2 regions of the Nocardia sp. 149-1B genome follow, and region 2 is predicted to be linked to the other one. Evidence: predicted binding sites of a transcription regulator. Region 2 holds the regulator's gene; the other holds the start of a gene.
The links. The regulator LexA, encoded in region 2, represses DNA repair genes until DNA is damaged. The targets are predictions, from matches to a motif close to CGAACANNTGTTCG.
Positions count from the first base shown of each region.

Region 1: AC3ANS_RS23755 (HNH endonuclease signature motif containing protein) is a predicted target of LexA. The motif match lies at 3,444-3,457, and genes of this name have one in related genera.

Region 1 is NZ_CM173233.1:4,961,529-4,970,695, forward strand. It holds gene AC3ANS_RS23740 (carbohydrate kinase) at 1-229, shown strand, start outside; gene AC3ANS_RS23745 (pseudouridine-5'-phosphate glycosidase) at 226-1,158, shown strand; gene AC3ANS_RS23750 (Type 1 glutamine amidotransferase-like domain-containing protein) at 1,284-1,946, shown strand; gene AC3ANS_RS23755 (HNH endonuclease signature motif containing protein) at 2,163-3,407, opposite strand; gene AC3ANS_RS23760 (hypothetical protein) at 3,969-4,121, shown strand; gene AC3ANS_RS23765 (DUF429 domain-containing protein) at 4,137-5,786, shown strand; gene AC3ANS_RS23770 (group II truncated hemoglobin) at 5,804-6,280, opposite strand; gene AC3ANS_RS23775 (LLM class F420-dependent oxidoreductase) at 6,300-7,286, opposite strand; gene AC3ANS_RS23780 (mycothiol transferase) at 7,330-7,836, shown strand; gene AC3ANS_RS23785 (MFS transporter) at 7,981-9,167, opposite strand, start outside.
Region 2 is NZ_CM173233.1:773,233-782,399, reverse strand. It holds gene AC3ANS_RS03795 (vitamin B12-dependent ribonucleotide reductase) at 1-280, opposite strand, end outside; gene nrdR (transcriptional regulator NrdR) at 418-924, opposite strand; gene AC3ANS_RS03785 (mismatch-specific DNA-glycosylase) at 1,210-1,725, opposite strand; gene AC3ANS_RS03780 (SigB/SigF/SigG family RNA polymerase sigma factor) at 1,882-2,655, shown strand; gene AC3ANS_RS03775 (ATP-binding protein) at 2,732-3,652, opposite strand; gene AC3ANS_RS03770 (hypothetical protein) at 3,690-4,052, shown strand; gene AC3ANS_RS03765 (DUF3052 family protein) at 4,085-4,495, opposite strand; gene AC3ANS_RS03760 (LysM peptidoglycan-binding domain-containing protein) at 4,652-5,005, opposite strand; gene AC3ANS_RS03755 (SDR family NAD(P)-dependent oxidoreductase) at 5,240-6,034, opposite strand; gene lexA (transcriptional repressor LexA) at 6,107-6,856, shown strand; gene AC3ANS_RS03745 (phosphatase PAP2 family protein) at 6,955-7,830, shown strand; gene AC3ANS_RS03740 (alkaline phosphatase D family protein) at 7,918-9,167, shown strand, end outside.

The DNA.
Region 1 (9,167 bases), 890 kb from region 2:
CGGCGTCGTGTCTCTGGAGTCCGTCGACGCGGGCACCGACTCCGGCGTCGTCGACGTCACCGGGGCGGGCGACTCCATGACCGCGGCGTTCTGCCACGCCCTGCTCGAGGGTGCCGAGCCCGCCGCGGCCGCGGCGTACGGCCATGCCGCGGCGGCCCTCACCGTCGCAAGTCCCCACACCGTCCGACCCGACCTCACCGACCGACTCGTCAGGAGCCTGCTGTCATGACCACACCGCACCCGGAGCCCCACCCGATGCTCACCCTCACCGACGAGGTCGCGCAGGCGCTGCGCGACGGCGCGCCCGTCGTCGCGCTGGAGAGCACGATCATCAGCCACGGCATGCCCTATCCGCAGAACGTCGCCATGGCGACCGAGGTCGAGGACATCATCCGTGCCGCCGGCGCGGTGCCCGCGACGATCGCCGTGCTCGACGGCCGGCCGCGCATCGGCCTCGGGCCCGATGACCTCGAGCTGCTCGCCAGCCACCCCGACGTCGCCAAGGTGAGCGTGCGTGACCTGCCGTTCGTGATGGCCAGTGGCGCCCACGGTGCGACGACGGTCGCCGCGACGATGCGCCTGGCAGCGCTCGCCGGCATCCGGGTCTTCGTGACCGGTGGCCTCGGCGGCGTGCACCGCGGCGCACAGCAGTCCTTCGACGAGTCGGCCGACCTGACCGAGCTCGGCACGACCGATGTCGCCGTGGTCTCCGCCGGGGTGAAGAGCATCCTCGACATCGGCCTGACCCTCGAGCGGCTGGAGTCTCTCGGCGTCCCCGTCCTCGCCTACGGCGCCGACGAGTTCCCGTCGTTCTACTCCCGCTCCAGCGGTCACGCTGCCCCGATGCGTACCGACACCGCTGCCGAGATCGCGGCGACGATGGCCGCCAAGTGGCGCCTCGGCATCGCCGGCGGAGTCGTCATCGCCAACCCGATCCCGGTCGAGGACGAGATCCCCGCCGACGAGATCGGCGTGATCATCGACCAGGCGCTCGCCGACATGGACGCGCTCGGCATCCACGGCAAGGACGCGACGCCGTACCTCCTGGGCCGCATCGTCGAGATCACCGGCGGCGCCTCGCTCACCGCCAACATCGCGCTCGTGCGCAACAACGCGGTGCTCGGCGCCGCGATCGCGCAGGAGTACGCCGCGCTCTGACAGGTGTCCGCCTGGCGAGCCCATCGCGGTCGCCCTGCGCGTCACCGCCCTCGACCGCGCAGCGGTGGTCGGCTGTCCGTCGAGCGTCTACCGTCGGCGGTCCAGGTCCCGACCCAGGAGGAACCGTGAAGCTCCTGCTCACGTCCGGCGGCATCACCAACGGCAGCATCCACCGCGCGCTCGTCGAGCTCCTGGGCAAGCCGATCGAGGACGCGACCGCGCTCTGCATCCCCACGGCACAGTGGGGCCACCCGATGTGCGGGCCGGCGTCCGCGCGCCGGTTCGTCAGCGGTACGCAGGCGGGTGGCGGCATGACGTCACTCCCGTGGAAGTCGGTGGGCCTCCTGGAGCTCACCGCGCTGCCGACGATCGGCCCGGACCGTTGGGTGCCGTGGGTCGAGGAGGCGGACGTTCTCCTCGCCGACGGCGGTGACGCGACGTACCTGTGCCACTGGATGCGGGAGTCCGGGCTCGCCGAGCGTCTGTCCACCCTGACCGACGCCGTCTGGGTCGGCGTCAGCGCCGGGAGCATGGTGATGACGCCCCGGATCGGTGCCGACTTCGTCGAGTGGTCGTCGGCGCCTGACGACCGAACCCTCGGTGTCGTGGACTTCTCGATCTTTCCGCACCTCGACGTGTTCCCGGAGAACACCATGGCCGACGCGGAGCGCTGGGCGAGCGCCATCGGCGGCCCGGCCTACGTCCTCGACGACCGGTCGGCGATCACGGTGGTCGACGGCACCGTCGAGGTCGTCTCCGAAGGCACCTGGAAGCTGTTGCCCGGGTGAACGCCTGACGGCCCGCGCCCGAAGGTCTGCGCCTGACGGCCTGTGCGGGGTGGCGGCGGTCGGGCGTCTGACGGGCAGGCGTGTGGTTCCGCTTCCTGGTTTCCGAGGAGGCGTGGTTGCGGTTCGCTGTGGTTGGGGCGGCATGGTTGCGGTCCGCGGTCGGGTTGCGGGCGGCGGGGGCCCGGGTGTTGTGGTGGCGGTCCCTGGCGGTACGGCTCAGGTGCGCCGGGTGAAGGCGACCTTGCCGTTGGGGAGCAGGGTGGTCTCGTAGTTGGGGTCGTGGGCTCGGGCGTGGTGTCGGGGGCAGTAGAGGCGGGCGTGGGTGATGTCGGTCGTTCCGCCGGTGGCCCAGGGTGGGTCGTGGTGGGTGTGGCAGCCGCCGGGTGGGGTGTCGCATCGGTCGGCGGTGCAGCCTTTGTCGCGCAGTGCGATCGCGATCCTCTGGGCTTTGGTGTGGAAGCGGCGGGTGCGGCCGAGGTCGAGGACTTCGGAGGTGCCGCTGAGGACGGCGGGGATGATGCCGGCTTCGCAGGCGAGGCGGCGGGCTTGGCCGGGTGAGATCACGGCACCGGTGTCGAGGACCCCGGGCTTGAGCCCGCCCTGCAACGTGTCGAGGGGGATGGTGACGACCACGGTGGCGGACACTCCGCCGGTGTTCGGGAGCTTGTCGGCGGGGTAGCGCTCGATCCACTCCACGAGGGCCTGCCCCATCCGCTGCGGGCCGGGCTTGCGTTCGCCGAGGTGACCCTCGACCGCGGCCCGGTGCTTGGGGGCGGCGATCGCGAGGAGCTGCTTCTTGAAGGCCTCGGCCTGGGCGGTGGGCAGCGTGAACCGCCCGTGGGTCAGGCCGGTGCCGTCGTCGTGCATCGTCAGCCGGGTCGCCATGGCTGCTTCGCGTTCCTCGCGCTCAAGCAGTTTCGCTTGGTGGGCGTCGGCGGCTTCGGGGTCGATGACGTGGAGGAGTCCTTGGCCGAGGTTGGCGAGCTCTTTGGCGTTGTAGTGGGCTGCTTCACCGATGAGGTGGGCCTCGGCTCGGTCGCGGAGCTCGCGGTCGACGTGGTCGGGGAGCTCGTCGACGGCGTGGATGATCACGGCTGCCTGGTCGGGCAGCACGGCGCCGGCCTTGAACGCGGCGTGCACGAGGGGGTGCTGGTCGAGGCCGGTGCCGAGCTTGGTGATCCGGTGGGCTTCGGCGTGGGCGAGGCGGGTCTGGTGCGCCCACCAGTTCGGCACCGAGGTGGCGCCGACCTGCTCCGCCACACCCACGGACGAGGCATGGGTGGCGAGGCGGGCCTGCAGCTCGGTGACCCGGGCGGCCACGCGGGTGAGTTCGACGATGGTGGCGGCGGTCTCGTGGACGTCCATGGACCACAGGGACGCGTCACCGACCTGGTCGAGGACGCCGGAGATCTCGGTGACGGCGCGCGTGACACGGTGCGAAGGGTGAGCTTGTGCGGTCATCGCCACTCCCGAGATGAAGTCGTGGCGACAGTCTACCGAACACGTGTTCGAGAGTCAAGGCTTCTAGTGGAGCGGATTCCTGGGGGTGGTTTCGAGGCTCGGGCCTGGGGCCCTCGCACCTCAACCACCGGAGGTCGGTGGTTTCGAGGCTCGGGTCTGGCGGCCCTCGCACCTCAACCACCGGAGGTCGAAACCACCGCGCGGGGAGGCGGCGGTCCGAGGGCCGGGAGGAAGCCGTGACCGCGGCGGACCTGTCCCGCCTTGCTGCCGACGACGGCGACCACAATCGGCCTGAAGCCGATGCACATCTCGACGCGGGCACCGCGCGGGGAGGCTGCGGTCAGAGGGCCGGGAGGCAGCCCGGGCTGCGGCGGACCTGTCCCCGCGTTGCTGCCAACGACGGCGACCGCCGACGACCTGAAGCCGACGTACCTCTCGACGCAGGCGAGCGCGACCATCGCCGCTGCCTCGACCACAGGTCCAGACCGGCGTATCAGCAACCCCAGGCCACGACTCCTGCCTGACGTCCGCCGCAGATCTCAGCTTGGAGCGTGTCCCCGCATGAACCCCATGACCGTGAACCTCACGACCGCAGTCGCGCACGTGCGCGAGCGTGCCCGCGAGGAGGACCGGCGGCCGTGCTCGGGACGGGTGGACCGGGCGATCCGCGCGGCGCGATCGGCGCGCTTCGCGCTCGAGCGCGCAGGGGGATAGGGCAGTCTTCTCCTCATGTACTACGTCGGCGTGGACCTCGCCTGGGGCGAGCGGCGTCCGACCGGCCTGGCCGTGCTCGACGACGAGGCGCGACTGCTGCACGTCTCGACGGTGCACTCCGACGACGAGATCGAGGAGCACCTCGCGGCGTACCTCGACGGGCCGTGCCTGGTCGGGTTCGACGCCCCGCTGATCGTCACGAACGCGACGGGGTCCAGGCCCGCGGAGCAGGAGCTGGCGAAGGACTTCCGTCGCTTCGAGGCGGCCCCGCACCCCTCCAACCTCGGCAAGCCGGAGTTCGTCAACGGCTCGCGCGCCGCCCGGCTGTGCAAGCGGCTCCGGCTCGACATGGACCCGCGCTCGGGCCGTGAGCGCCGCGCGATCGAGGTCTACCCGCACCCGGCGACGATCGTGCTGTTCGGCCTGGGCCGCACGCTGAAGTACAAGGACAAGCGCGGCCGCGACCTCGACCTGTTGCGCGGCGAGCTGCTCACGCTGATGAGCTACGTCGAGCGCATCGTCGTGACCGACCGCAGCTGGCAGACGCTGCGCACCCAGGTCGCCGAGGCCACCCGCAAGAGCCACCTGCGCGCGGTGGAGGACCAGGTCGACGCCGTGGTCTGCGCCTACGTCGCGCTGTTCGCGCAGCGCTGGCCCGAGCGGACCACGACGTACGGCACGTTCGAGGAGGGCTACATCGTCACCCCGACGCTGCCCGACGCGCATGCCACGATCCGCGCCGCCGTGGAGGAGTACGCCGAGCGCCACCCGCGCCTGGTGGCGATCGCGCAGGAGTACGTCGCGCTGGTGACGTCGATCCTCGACGAGGCCGGCATCAACTACCTGACCGTCACCGGACGCGCCAAGAGCGTCGACTCGTTCGCCGCGAAGGCCGCCCGGGCCGTGGACGGGGTGCCCGTCTACACCGACCCGCTGCGCGACATCGGCGACCAGGTCGGGCTGCGGGTGATCACCTACGTGCGCAGCGACGTGGCCGCGGTGGCCGACGTGCTGGGCAGCCAGCTGCGCGTGCTCGACGACCGCGACCTGGGGCAGGAGACCGCGAGCGAGGGCCGGTTCGGCTACGCGAGCCGCCACCTGCAGGTCGCCCGCGAGGACGGCGTCACCGCGCAGGTCCAGGTGCGCACGGTGCTGCAGCACGCATGGGCGGAGTTCGAGCACGACATCCGCTACAAGGGCACGGTCCCCGAGGAGCACGCGCGCGACTTCGACCGCCGGTTCACCCTCGCCGCCGGGCTGCTCGAGCTCGCCGACCAGGAGTTCACCACGATCCGCGACCGCCTGCGCGGCACGGCCCCCGAGGAGCCCGACACCCAGGCCGTGGGCGTGACCGCGCGCGAGCTGGCGGCCTACCTCGCCGGCCAGTACGCCGATGCGGAGTGGTCGCGCACCGACCACTACGCCTGGATCGCGAGCCTGCTCCCCGAGCTGGGCGTCACCACGCTCGCCGAGCTCGGCCACGTGCTCGCCGAGGTCGACGACGACCTGATCGCGGCGCGCATGGACTACCGCTACCCGCCCGGCGCGGTCCGCCGGCTCGACGACGCCCTGCTCGCGGCGTACGGCGAGAGGTACGTCGTGCTGCCCGGCAACGCCCACCGGGTGGCGGCGTTGCACACCCGGCTCGACAAGCTGCGCGGCTGAGCCGCGATCCAGGCTACTCAGGGCTGGTACGGCGGGGCCACGCCCCAGCCCCAGCGCGGCACCGGCGCGTGCGCGACGGGCGTGGCGCCGGGCTGGGAGTTCTCCACCGCCAGCCGCGTGCCCCACTCGAGATAGCCGATGAGAGCCGCCCGGAACTCCGGGTCCGCCGGGAGGCCCACCTCGTCGGCCGCGAGGCTCATCGTGGCGGCGAACCGGTGTCGCTGCTCGGCGGTGATCGCGAGCCCGCGGTGGTGGGCGAGCATCCGCTCGTAGCCGCCGTGCTGCTCGGTGTAGGTCGCCGGCCCGCCGAGCACCTCCGCCCACCAGTCGGTCACGTGGGAGCGGTGCTGCTCGCTGACGCCACCGGGGAAGAACCCGGTGAGCAGCTCGTCGCCCTCGACCCGGTCGTAGAACGCGTCGATCATCCGGCGCACCGCGTCGTGGCCGCCCGCCCACGAGAACAGCGTCGGCAGCCCCGGCTCGTCAACGCCCATGGCCGCGACGCTACCCGCGTCAGGGCGCGGCGTCGCGCAGCTTCTCCAGCAGCGGACCCGCGGCCTCGGCGAGGAACCGCTCCTGGCCCTCGTCGCCGATCTGCACGAGGGCGATGTCGGTGAACCCGGCCTTCCAGTAGGCACTGACCGCCTCGACGACCTTGTCGAGGTCCGGGCCGCACGGGATGGACTCCGCGACGTCCTCGGGCCGGACGAACTGGGTCGCACCGGCGAAGCCCGCCGGTGTCGGCAGGTCGGCGTTCACGCTCCACCCGCCGCCGAACCAGCGGAACTGCTCGTGCGCCCGCGCCACGGCCGCCTCCTCGGAGGGGTCCCAGCAGATCGGGATCTGCCCGATCGCCCGCGCCTTCGAGCCGATCCGCGGCGCGCCCTCGACGGCGTTCCAGCCCTCGACCAGCGAGGAGTCGGGCTCGACGCCGATCAGGTGCTCGCCCAGGGGTGCGAAGTTCTCGATCGCCCGGTCGCCGGCGACCGCGAGCGCGAGCTCGATGCCCTCGTCGGGCACGTCCCACAGCCGAGCGGAGTCGACCTCGAAGTAGTCGCCGCGGTAGTCCACGAGCTCGCCGGTGCGCAGCTCGCGGATGATCTCGACCGCCTCGCGCAGCATCGCCTGCCGGCTCTGGATCGCCGGCCACCCGTCGCCGACGACGTGCTCGTTGAGGTTCTCCCCGCTGCCCAGGCCGAGCGTGAACCGGCCCTCGGAGAGGATCTGCACGGTCGCTGCCTTCTGCGCGACGACGGCGGGGTGGTAGCGCATGGTCGGGCAGGTCACGTAGGTCATCAGCCCGACCCGCGAGGTCGCCTGGGCGACCGCGCCGAGGGTGGCCCAGGCGTACGGCGCGTGCCCCTGCTCGGTGAGCCACGGCGAGTAGTGGTCGCTCATCACCTCGAAGTCGAATCCGAGGTCCTCGGCCGCCGCGGCGTACCGCACCAGCTCGCGGGGTCCGCTCTGCTCGGTCATCAGGGTGTAGCCGAAGCGCGTCATGGTTCGCGGGTACCCGTCGGCGCTTGGTCGTAACGTCAGCCCCATGAACACATCGGATGTCTTCATCGACTTCTTCGAGCGGATCGTCGAGAACGGCGTCGCCGCGGTCGACGGTCTCGATCGCGACCAGCTGGCCCACCGGCCGGCGCCGGACACCAACTCCATCGCGTGGCTGATCTGGCACGCCGCGCGCGTGCAGGACGCGCAGATCGCCCACCTCGCCGGCACCGAGCAGATCTGGTTCAGCCAGGGCTGGGTGGACCGGTTCGGGCTGCCCATCGATCCGGCGGACCACGGCTACGGCCACTCCAGCGAGCAGGTGGGCAAGGTCCGGGCGGACGCCGGCCTGCTCGCCGACTACCTGCGTGCGACCCACGAGGCGACCGTCGCCTACCTCCGCGGCCTCACCGCGGAGGACCTCGACGACGTGGTCGACACCCACTGGGATCCGCCGGTCACCCGGGGGGTGCGGCTGGTGAGCATCGTCGACGACGATGCCCAGCACGTCGGCCAGGCGGCCTACCTCCGCGGGCTGCTCCTCGCCCGCTAGGACCCTGCTGAACAATCCGCGCGGCTGCGCGACGACCGGTGGAGCGTTGGCGGCGTTCGCCTCGGTCGAAGTGACCCGCCACGCCCTTCCTCGGCCGCCTGGCCACCGCACGCACCGGTCGCCGCTCGCGTGCGCCCGTCTTGTTCAGCAGCGCCCTAGGCGACTGAGCCGGTAGCGCACGAACGACGGCACCGCGATCGCCGCGACGACGGTGCCGACGATCACCAGCACACCACCACCCGCGGCGGCGGCAGCCGTACCTACGGCGGCCGCGCTGGCTCCGTGCGCGACGTCCGCGATCCGGGGACCGCCCGCGACCACGACGATGAACACGCCCTGCAACCGCCCGCGCACGGCGTCGGCCGCCGCGGTCTGCAGCATGCTGGTGCGGAACGCCGCCGAGGCCATGTCGGCGGCGCCGCCGATGACCAGCATCAGCAGGGCCGTGACCAGCATCGGGCGGTGCCACTGGTCCGCGAAGGCGACCGAGAGCCCGAAGCCGGCCATCGCCGCACCCCAGACCAGGATGCACACGACCACGGCGTACCCCTGCCGATCGATCCGCGAGACCCAGCCCGAGAACACCCCGCCGACGACGGCGCCGGCGGGGATCGCGGCGAACAGCGCGGCGAACACCAGGCCGCCCGAGTCCGGACCGTCGAACGAGACGTGGGCGATCTCGGGGAAGAGCGCCCGGGGCATCCCGAACACCATCGCGATCAGGTCGACCACGAACGACATCAGCAGCACCGGGTGGCCGCGCAGGTAGGTGAAGCCCTCCACCACCGAGCGCAGCCCGGGCGTCGTGGTGACTCCCGTGTCGACCGGCAGCCGGGGCAGTCGAGCCACCGCGCTGAGCGTCGCGAACAGCGTGAACGTGTCGATCAGGTAGAGCCAGCGGAACCCCAGCACCGGGATCAGCACCCCCGCCACCAGCGGTCCGGCGATCGCCCCGGCCTGGAACACGGTCATCGACAGCGAGTTGGCTGCCGGCAGCAGCTCGGGAGGCAGCAGCTTGGGCAGCACCGCGCTGCGCGTGGGCTGGTTGACCGCGAAGAACGCCTGCTGCACCGAGAACAGCCCGAGCAGCAGCCACACGTCGGTGTTGCCGAGCGCCGCCTGCAGCCAGAAGAGGGCGCTGGTGCCGATCAGGCCGGTGGTCGTGATCAGCAGCAACGTGCGCCGGTCGAAGACGTCGGCGAGCGCGCCACCCCACAGCCCGAACACCACCAGCGGTACCAGGCCGAACAGCCCCGTGAGCCCGACGTACGCCGAGGAGCCGGTGTCCCGGTAGATCTGAGCCGGCACCGCGACGACCGTCAGCTGGGCGC
Region 2 (9,167 bases):
ACTCGCGCACGTCGGTGCCGACGGCGCCGCGGAAGTACTTGGTCGTGACGATCGTCGAGGCGTTGACCGACCAGAAGTCGGGGAACTCCACGCCGCGCTGCTCGAAGACCGTGTCACCGGTCTTCCAGTTGGTCTGCACGACGTCGCGGCGCTCCCACGTCAGCTCGTCGTAGGGGTGCACTCCCTCGGTGCTGAACACGCGCTCGATGCTCAGGCCGGCGCCCGGCCCTGCCTTCGACTCCGCCTGAGCGCTCGTGCGCCCGCTCACCGTCTCGGTCATCCCTCTGGTGTCCCGTCTCTCGAGGTTGGTGTTGCTTGATCATTGCTTGGAGCACCGACAGCGCTGCTGCGTGTGGTGCGGACGCTTGGTGCGCCCGGGCGGACCGCTTCCCCACGATCCACCCGGGCGGTCTGGGGTCAGCCCGTCGCGACGGGCTGAGGTGGGGCCGACGCGGCGGCCGGCTCGGGAGCCATGGCGGGGCGCTCGGCCCGCAACATGGCGATCTCGTCCTCGAAGTCGTCGGCCGACTCGAAGGCGCGGTAGACGCTGGCGAAGCGCAGGTAGGCGACCTCGTCGAGCGCCCGGAGCGGGCCCAGGATCGCCAAGCCGACCTCGTGGGCCGGGATCTCGGCGGCACCGTCGAGGCGCAGCGCGTCCTCGACCTCCTGGCCCAGGCAGGCGAGCTGGTCCTCGGTGACGGGGCGACCCTTGCAGGCCTTGCGGACCCCGGCGATGGCCTTCTCGCGGGCGAACGGCTCGGTGGCACCCGAGCGCTTGAGGACCGTCAGCTGCATCATCTCGACGGTCGTGAACCGCTTCGCGCACGCCGAGCAGGTACGCCGGCGCCGGATCGACCCGCCGTCGTCGGCCACGCGGGAGTCGAGGACCCGGGTGTCGGTGTTGCGGCAGTACGGACAGTGCACGGGTCACTCCTCTCGAGGGCGTGTCAGGGGTCGCCGAGAACCCCCTCGGAGGGGCGGGCGCGGGCTGTGGATAACGGGGGTTCCGCTGTGTACAACAAGCAGCTGGCTGTGGGTCTTCCACCCTCGCCCTGTGCACCGCGAGTGCGGTTCTGTGGACTAGATGTGGATAACTACACCGGTGTAACTACTAGATGTAGTGGTAACCGTACGCCTGGCCACCAGTGGTGCGCAAGTGGGGTCGGCACGTACTTCGGGTATGTCCGCCCGGTGCGGCAAACGCCCAGGTCAGAGCGTCGGGACGCCCGAGAGCGCGGCCAGGTCGCGCCACCAGGAGAGCCGATGGGGGCGACCGTCGTAGTCGCGCCGCTGGTTGGCCCCGGAGACCCCGGGGAGCACGAAGACCTGGGCCGGGCCGAGGTACCAGTCGGCCGGTCCGAGACCGAGCCGGGAGCTTCGGCGTACGCCGAGGGCGCGGGCGGCCTCCTGCGCCACCGCCTTGCTGGTGAACGCCAGCCACTCCGGCGCCCAGTCCTCGAGCTTGGCGACCAGCGCGTCGATCTCGACCCACCGCGGGTCCCAGTGCCCGACGAGGTCGGTGAGCCCCAACCCCAGCTCGACCACCCGGTGGTCCTCCTCGGGGCGCAGCCGCCGCGGGGAGAACCCGGAGCGGTGCATCGACTCCCAGAAGGAGTTGCCCGGCGTCTCGTAGTAGTGGTCGCGCAGCTTCGTGCTCTCCGCACCGGCCAGTCCGCAGAACACCACGACCGGCTCCGCGGCGACGAGATCAGGCAGCACCTGCACCACCGCGCCACCTCCCGAGTCGTCCGGACGGCCGACTGTGCCACACCCATAGACCACCCTCACGGGTGGTTTAACGGTCTACCAGCGACGGGCAGATGTACTGATGCGGTCGTCAGACGGCCGATGAACAACCGAAGACAGGAGAGGTCACCCCCGATGACTGCAGGTACCGCACCAAGCCGTTCCGATGAGACCGTCCGGCTCTTCGCCCTCCGCGCCGACGCCACCCCGGCCGAGCGCGCCGAGATCGACGACCAGCTGATCCGGCTGAACATGGCGGTGGCGGTCGACGCGACCCGCCGCTTCCGAGGCCGCGGGATCGCCTCGGACGACCTCGAGCAGGTCGCGTACGTCGGCCTCGTCAAGGCCGTGAAGGGGTTCGACCCCGAGCGCGGCCACGACTTCTTGAGCTTCGCGATCCCGACCATCCGCGGCGAGGTCCGCCGCCACTTCCGCGACCTGGGCTGGACGGTGCGGCCGCCTCGGTCGATCCAGGAGGCGCAGACCAAGATCATCGCCTGCGAGGGTGAGCTCTACCAGCAGCTCGGCCGGGCACCCCGCCCCTCCGAGATCGCCGACCACCTGGGCCTGGACCGGGAGCTGGTGATCGAGGCGCTCGGCGCCAGCGGCTGCTTCGCGCCCGCCTCGCTCGACGCGCCCGCCCACGAGGACGACGACGACCCGATGGGCCGTCGGCTCGGCTTCCACGACACCGGCTTCGACGTGGCCGAGGCCCGTGCGGTGCTCGCCCCGGTGCTCGCGAAGCTCTCCAAGCGCGAGCGCACGATCGTGGAGATGCGGTTCTTCCGCGGCTGCACCCAGGCACAGATCGGCGAGGCCATCGGGGTCACCCAGATGCAGGTCTCGCGGCTGCTCACCCGGCTGATGGCGCGGCTGCGCGAGGAGCTGAACGTCACCCTCGCCGCCTGACCTGCCTGACCTGCCTGACCCGCCGGTCTCGGCACCCGAACGGACGAGCCAGTGCGGTCGGGTCGACGGCGTACGACTACGCCGCCGACCCGACCCGCAGCGCGAACCACGAGGTGGTGCCGGCGTCGTCCTGCTCGGTCCCCCACCGCTCCGATAGCGCGTCGACGAGCTGCAGGCCCCGCCCGAACACCTTGAGCGGGTCGTCGTCCTCGACCAGGCCCGGGGTGTCGCCGGCGCCGTGGTCGCGGACCGCCACCTGGAGCAGGTCGCCCTCGAGCGCGACCGTGAGGACCGAGCTGGTGCCGGCGTGGACGACCGCGTTGGTCACCAGCTCGGAGAGGCACAGCTCGGCGGCGTCCAGCACGTCGGGGTCCACCTCCCACTCGCCGAGGACGTCGCGCAGGAACCGTCGGGCCTCGCGCGGCGCCCGCGGGTCGCCGGCGAGGCGCACCGTGGCCCGGTGCATCCCGTCGCCGTCCTGCTGGGGATCGGCGTGGTCGGCGTCCAGGCGCCGGACCCGGCGAAGAGCCTCGGAGGTGCAGAGCGCCGTCGCCTCCAGCATCTGCAGCTGGGGCTCCGCGAAGCCCTGGTCCTCGTCGAAGTACACGATCAGCCCGCCGATCGGGGCAGACACCCCGGGGAGCGGGAGGGCCGCCAGCGCGCGGGTGCCGGCGGCGCGCTGCCGCTCGAGCATCCCGGCGTACTGTCCCCCGAAGTCGCCGACGCCGCCCGCGATCCGCTCACCGGTGCGGACGACGCGGGTCAGCGGCACGTCGTCGTAGGCGTCGATGTGGCACCAGGCGCCGGCCTCGGAGGTCCGGAACCGCAGCCGTCGTCCGCCACCCTCGGTCAGCGCGATGCCGACCCGCGACACGCCCGGCAGCGCCTGCACGTCGTGCAGCACCGTCTGCGCCACCGCGTCGACGTCGGTGGCCTTCGCGAGCTTGAATCCCAGTTGGGACAAGGCTCCCAGCGCTCCGTCGCCGTGCTCCCCCACACCAGCAGCGTAGCCGCGGATCGGACACAATGGCGCGGTGGCGACGAGCGCGGGGGGCAAGCGGGCGGGATCGCGGCGCGCGCAGCGTCCGCCCCGGCGGTTCCAACCGGCCCTCCTGGCGCTGGCGCTCGGGATCACCGGCTGCATCGTCGCCTGGGGCTATCTCGTGTACGCCGCGATCGACTTCGGCACGACCGCCCGGGACGGCGACTCCCAGGCGTGGTGGTTCCTCGCCCTCGCGTGCGCCGGGGCGGTGGCGTGCCTGTTCGTCGGGCTGATGCTCGTCGCCCGGGTGCTGCGCCGGCTCGGCATCACCGGCGGCGCGGGCGCGCGCACCCCCGGCGTGCCCGCCGAGCCGGAGGCCGAGCGACCGGTGGGCGGGCGGCGCGCGGCGCGCTGAGCCACGATCGCCCAGGCGGAGCCGCCCGGCCCTCACCGGTCGGCGAGCCGGCGGACGAACTTCAGCGCCGACCAGGTGTCGTCGACCGCGGCCACCTTGACGTCGACGAACCCGAGCCGCAGGCCGAGGTCGCGCACGACGTCCCCGTCGAGGTCGCTGACGATGCCGAGCGAGCGCTGTGCGGCGAGCTTGGGCCAGCACACCCACACCATGCCGGCCGTGCTCGTGCGCTCGAACAGCGTGGGGAGCCGACCCCTCAGCCCGCTCAGCTTGGTGTGGAAGGTCAGCGTGACATCGGCCGTCGGGGGCAGCCTGCGGACGACCCGGGCACCGCCGAGGTCGCCGAGGTCCACGTCGCCCGGGAGGCCGTCGAGAAGGACGACGTGGGAGTCCTTGATGCCCAGCTTGCGCACCAACGGAGTGCCTGAGTAGCCAGCCGCCATGGCGCGGAGACTAGCGAGATGCCCTGCCGCCGTCCTGGCAACGAGTGCTGCGATCAGGGTCGGGACGCCGCGAGGGGCGGGGCCACCAGGCCCCGCCCCTCGTCTTCCCCGGCTCGCCAGCCGGGGTCGAAGCGGCTGACGATGTCTGTGGTGGTGCTACTCGACGGGCACCAGCAGCCGCTGCCCGGCGGTCACCATGCCCGTGTCGAGCGCGTTGAGGTGCTGGATGTGGTCGACCATCCCCCGCACGTCACCGTCGGCGGCGATCCCGGCCGCGATGTCCCAGAGGGTGTCGCCGGACCCGACCATCACCACGCGGGTGGGCTCAGGGGTGCCGGGCTCGTCGGTGGCGACCGAGCCGCCCGCGAGCACGAAGCCGATCGTGAGGATCGCGAACACCGCGACCACGAGCACCACGAGCCGGCCGCGGCGGGTGAGTCGGACCGAGCCGGGCCGCTCCGGGCCCGCCTGCCGGATCCGGGCGGTGGGGGTGATCGTCATCGTGCTCATCGTGACCTCCTGGGGAAGTGGCGGTCTGCCGTCGGTCGTGCTGTCTCGATGTCAGTTCTAGTGGTGGCCACCGACAGTCCCGCCGGGACTGTCTGGACCGGCCACTCGATCAGACGTTCGATCGAACATGTGTACGACGGTAGAGCACGTGTTCGAACGAATCAAGGCTCGACACGAACATTTGTTCGAAGGCGCCCAGGTCGTCTCCGAGGAGGCCCGAGGGGGCCGAGGAGGTCAGTCCCGACGTGCGATGGCCCGGCGCCCCTGCGCGGCGAACAGGCCGGTGGCCCGGCCGGCGAGGCCAGGAGCGAGCGTGGTCGCGCGGACCAGCCCGCCTCGCCACGCGGGCACCGTCCGCACCACGCGGCCCGCGCCGAGCAGGCCGACGGCCGCCTCGGCCACCTCGTCGACGCTGAGGATCCGGCCGCCCGAGTGCACCAGCGCCGCGCCGAGCCCGCCCGGCCGCTGAGCGTCGAGCATCGCGGTCCGCACCCCGTCGGGGCAGAGCGCGTGGACGCGCACCCGCCGTGGGGTCTCGGCCGCCACCGACATCGACGCGGAGACGATCGCCGCCTTGGTCGCGGCGTACACGCTGTAGCCCGGCACCGGCCCCAGCCCCGCGAGCGAGGCGGTGTTGACCACGTCGCCGCCACGCGGCCCGAACGCCGCGACCGCGGCCCGCATCCCCCACAGCGTGCCGAGCAGGTTGACCTCGACGATCCGCCGCACGACCTCGTCGGAGAGGTCGCCGATCATGCCGTCGTCGCCGACGCCCGCGTTGTTGAACCACGCGGTCAGCTCCCCGTGGCGGCCGGCCGCCACGGCCGTGGCCCGGTGGGCGTCGGGGTCGCGTACGTCGAGCCCGCGGCCCTCCGCGGCGCCGATCTCCTCGGCGCAGCTGCGGGCACCCTCGCCGTCGACGTCGGTGACCACCACGGCGTACCCGCTCCGCACCAGTCGTTCGGCGATCCCGCGTCCGATCCCGCGCGCGCCGCCGGTCACGACCGCGCTCTTCACCCGTGTGCTCATGGGCGCAGTCTGTCCGACACGCCGTTCGAACAGGTGTTTGAACGAACCGGCCGAGATGGCTACGGTGCTCCTATGGCCTCGCCCAAGACCGGCAAGAACGCCGCATCCCGCGCCTCCTCGCGCGTCACCGAGCTGCCCGACGGGCCCCCGGACGCCACGGGGCTGACCCCGCGACAGCAGCGCGTGCTCGCGCACATCAAGGACTCGATCGAGCACCGCGGCTACCCGCCGTCGATGCGCGAGATCGGCGAGGCGGTCGGCCTGACCAGCTCCTCGAGCGTGGCCCACCAGCTCAAGACGCTCGAGGAGAAGGGCTTCCTCAAGCGCGACCCGCACCGGCCGCGGGCCCTGGAGGTGTTCCTGCCCGAGGTGATGGCCGCCCGTCGTTCGATGTCGGGCGCCGAGGAGACCTCGTTCGACGAGACCGGCGTGGGCGACGCCCTCCCGGCCGCACGGTACGTCCCCGTCGTCGGCCGGATCGCCGCCGGCGGCCCGATCCTCGCCGAGGAGCGCGTCGAGCAGGTCTTCCCGCTGCCGCGCGAGCTCGTGGGCGACGGGCAGCTCTTCCTGCTGGAGGTGCGCGGCGACTCGATGATCGAGGCGGCGATCTGCGACGGCGACTACGTGGCGATCCGCCAGCAGCCCACCGCGGAGAACGGCGAGATCGTCGCCGCGATGATCGACGGGGAGGCGACCGTCAAGACCTTCCAGCGCAAGGACGGAAATGTGTGGCTGCTGCCGCACAACCCGGCCTACGATCCCATCGACGGCACCCATGCGACCATCTTGGGTAAGGTGACAGCGGTGCTGCGCCGGGTCTGACGTCCATTCGTGGTCGGGGAAATACCTGAGCAGACCCTGGTGTTATATCCGGGACGATCCGGATGCCACGGGGAGGATGCATGAACAACGCTGGTGCTGTGACGACAGCATCTGCGCTCGCCCGCCCTCGGCCCCTGCCGCGGTGGGTGCGCGGCATCTTCGAGCTCGTGTTGATCCTGGCGCTCTGGGTGATCTACAGCCTGGCCCGCCTGCTCGCCGACACGAACATGCAGCCCGCGCTGCACCGTGCCAACGAGCTGCTGCACGTCGAGAGCGTCATGGGCATCCAGTGGGAGACCCCGCTCAACAAGCTGTTCACCGACCACCGGGTGATCGGCCTGCTCGGCAGCTACTGGTACGCCACCCTCCACTACGTCGTCACCGCCGGCGTGCTGATCTGGCTGTGGCGCCTCGGCGCCGACCGCTACGGTCCCGCTCGGCGGGCGCTGGTGATCGGCACCCTGCTCGGGCTGGCGGCCTACATCTCGCTGCCGACCGCGCCGCCGCGCTTCATCGGCGGGTACGTCGACGTCCTCAGCCTGCACGCCGCCGACGGCTGGTGGGGCGGCGACGCCTCCGCGCCGCGGGGCCTGGGCGGGCTGACCAACGAGCTCGCGGCGTTCCCCTCCCTGCACGCCGGGTGGTCCCTGTGGGTCGCGCTCGCGCTGCAGATCTACGCCTCCCGCAAGTGGGTCCGCGTCCTGGGCTGGCTCTACGCCCTCGGCACGGTGGTCGTGATCGTCGGCACCGGCAACCACTGGGTGATCGACGCGATCATGGGCTGGCTGGTCATCGCGGTCGGCTGGGCCGCCGCCGAGGCCATCGGCCGGATCCCGCTGCGGCGGCTGCTGCGTCTCGACTCACGACGCGAGCCGGCGCCGTACCTCGTCCCCGAGGCGGCCGAGGCGCTCGATGCGGCCGCCGTCCAGGACCAGCTCCAGACTGCTCGGCGCGTGGTCGACGCGGACCAGTGAGCCCGGCCCGGGTGTCCCCCGGGTGAACAGACGGTGCTCACACTCGGCGGTCCGTGCCTCGGCACCGGATCGGTCGTTCACTGAGGCGTGACCGCGCCAGACTCCCCGCCTCCCGTCCACCGTCGTACCGTCCTCGGCACCGCCTCCGCGGGCGCCGCGGCTCTCGTCGTCGCCGCTCCGCTCGCCGGCTCGGCCGAGGCCTGGGGCTCTGCCGCAGACTCCCGTGGCATCGGCGAGCGTCGCGGCCGCGCGTTCCGCCACGGCGTCGCCTCGGGCGACCCGCTCTCCCATGCCGTGCTCATCTGGACCCGGGTCACGCCGACCGCCGCCAGCACCCCCGGCTCGGGCCAGGGGCCGCGCGCGGACGTGGGGTGGGAGGTCGCCACCGACGCCGGGTTCCGGCGGGTCGTGCGTCGCGGGACCTTCCAGACCGGGCCGGCGCGCGATCACACGGTCAAGGTCGACGTCACGGGGCTGGCGCCGGACACCTGGTACCACTACCGCTTCCGGTACGCCGGCACCACCAGCCCGGTCGGCCGCACCCGCACCGCGCCCGCGGAGGACGCGACGCCCGACCACCTGCGGTTCGGGATCGTCTCGTGCGCCAACCTGCAGGCCGGCTGGTTCTCGGCGTACCGCGGCCTGGCCGCGCGTGACGACCTGCACGCCGTGGTGCACCTGGGCGACTACCTCTACGAGTACGGGCCCGGGCAGTACGGCTACGGGATGAGCGACCAGGACATCCGCCCGCACGTGCCGGCCCACGAGATCGTGTCGCTGGCCGACTACCGGCAGCGGCACGCGCAGTACAAGCAGGACCCCGACCTGCAGGCGCTGCACGCGAAGTACCCGTGGATCCTCACCTGGGACGACCACGAGGTCGCCAACGACGCCTACCGAGACGGCGCGGAGAACCACAACCCCGACCTCGGCGAGGGCGACTTCCGGCTGCGCCGTGCGCGGGCGCACCGGGCCTACGACGAGTGGATGCCGGTGCGGATGGACGGCACCGCGCGGCTGGGCGACGGCGACCGGCTGTTCCGCCGGCTGCGGTTCGGGCGGCTGGCCGAGATCAGCATGCTCGACCTGCGCAGCTACCGCGACGCCCAGGTGAAGGTCCCGGGCGCCGAGGTCAGCGACCCGGACCGGACCATCACCGGGCGCCAGCAGCTGGACTGGCTCAAGGAGTCGCTGTCCCGTGGCCGGGCCCAGTGGAAGATCGTCGGCAACCCGGTGATGATCGCGCCGGTGGACTTCGGGGCGCTCCCCCACGACCTGCTCGACCCGGTCAACGACGTCACCGGGCTGCTGCCGCGCGACGGGCTGCCCTACAACGT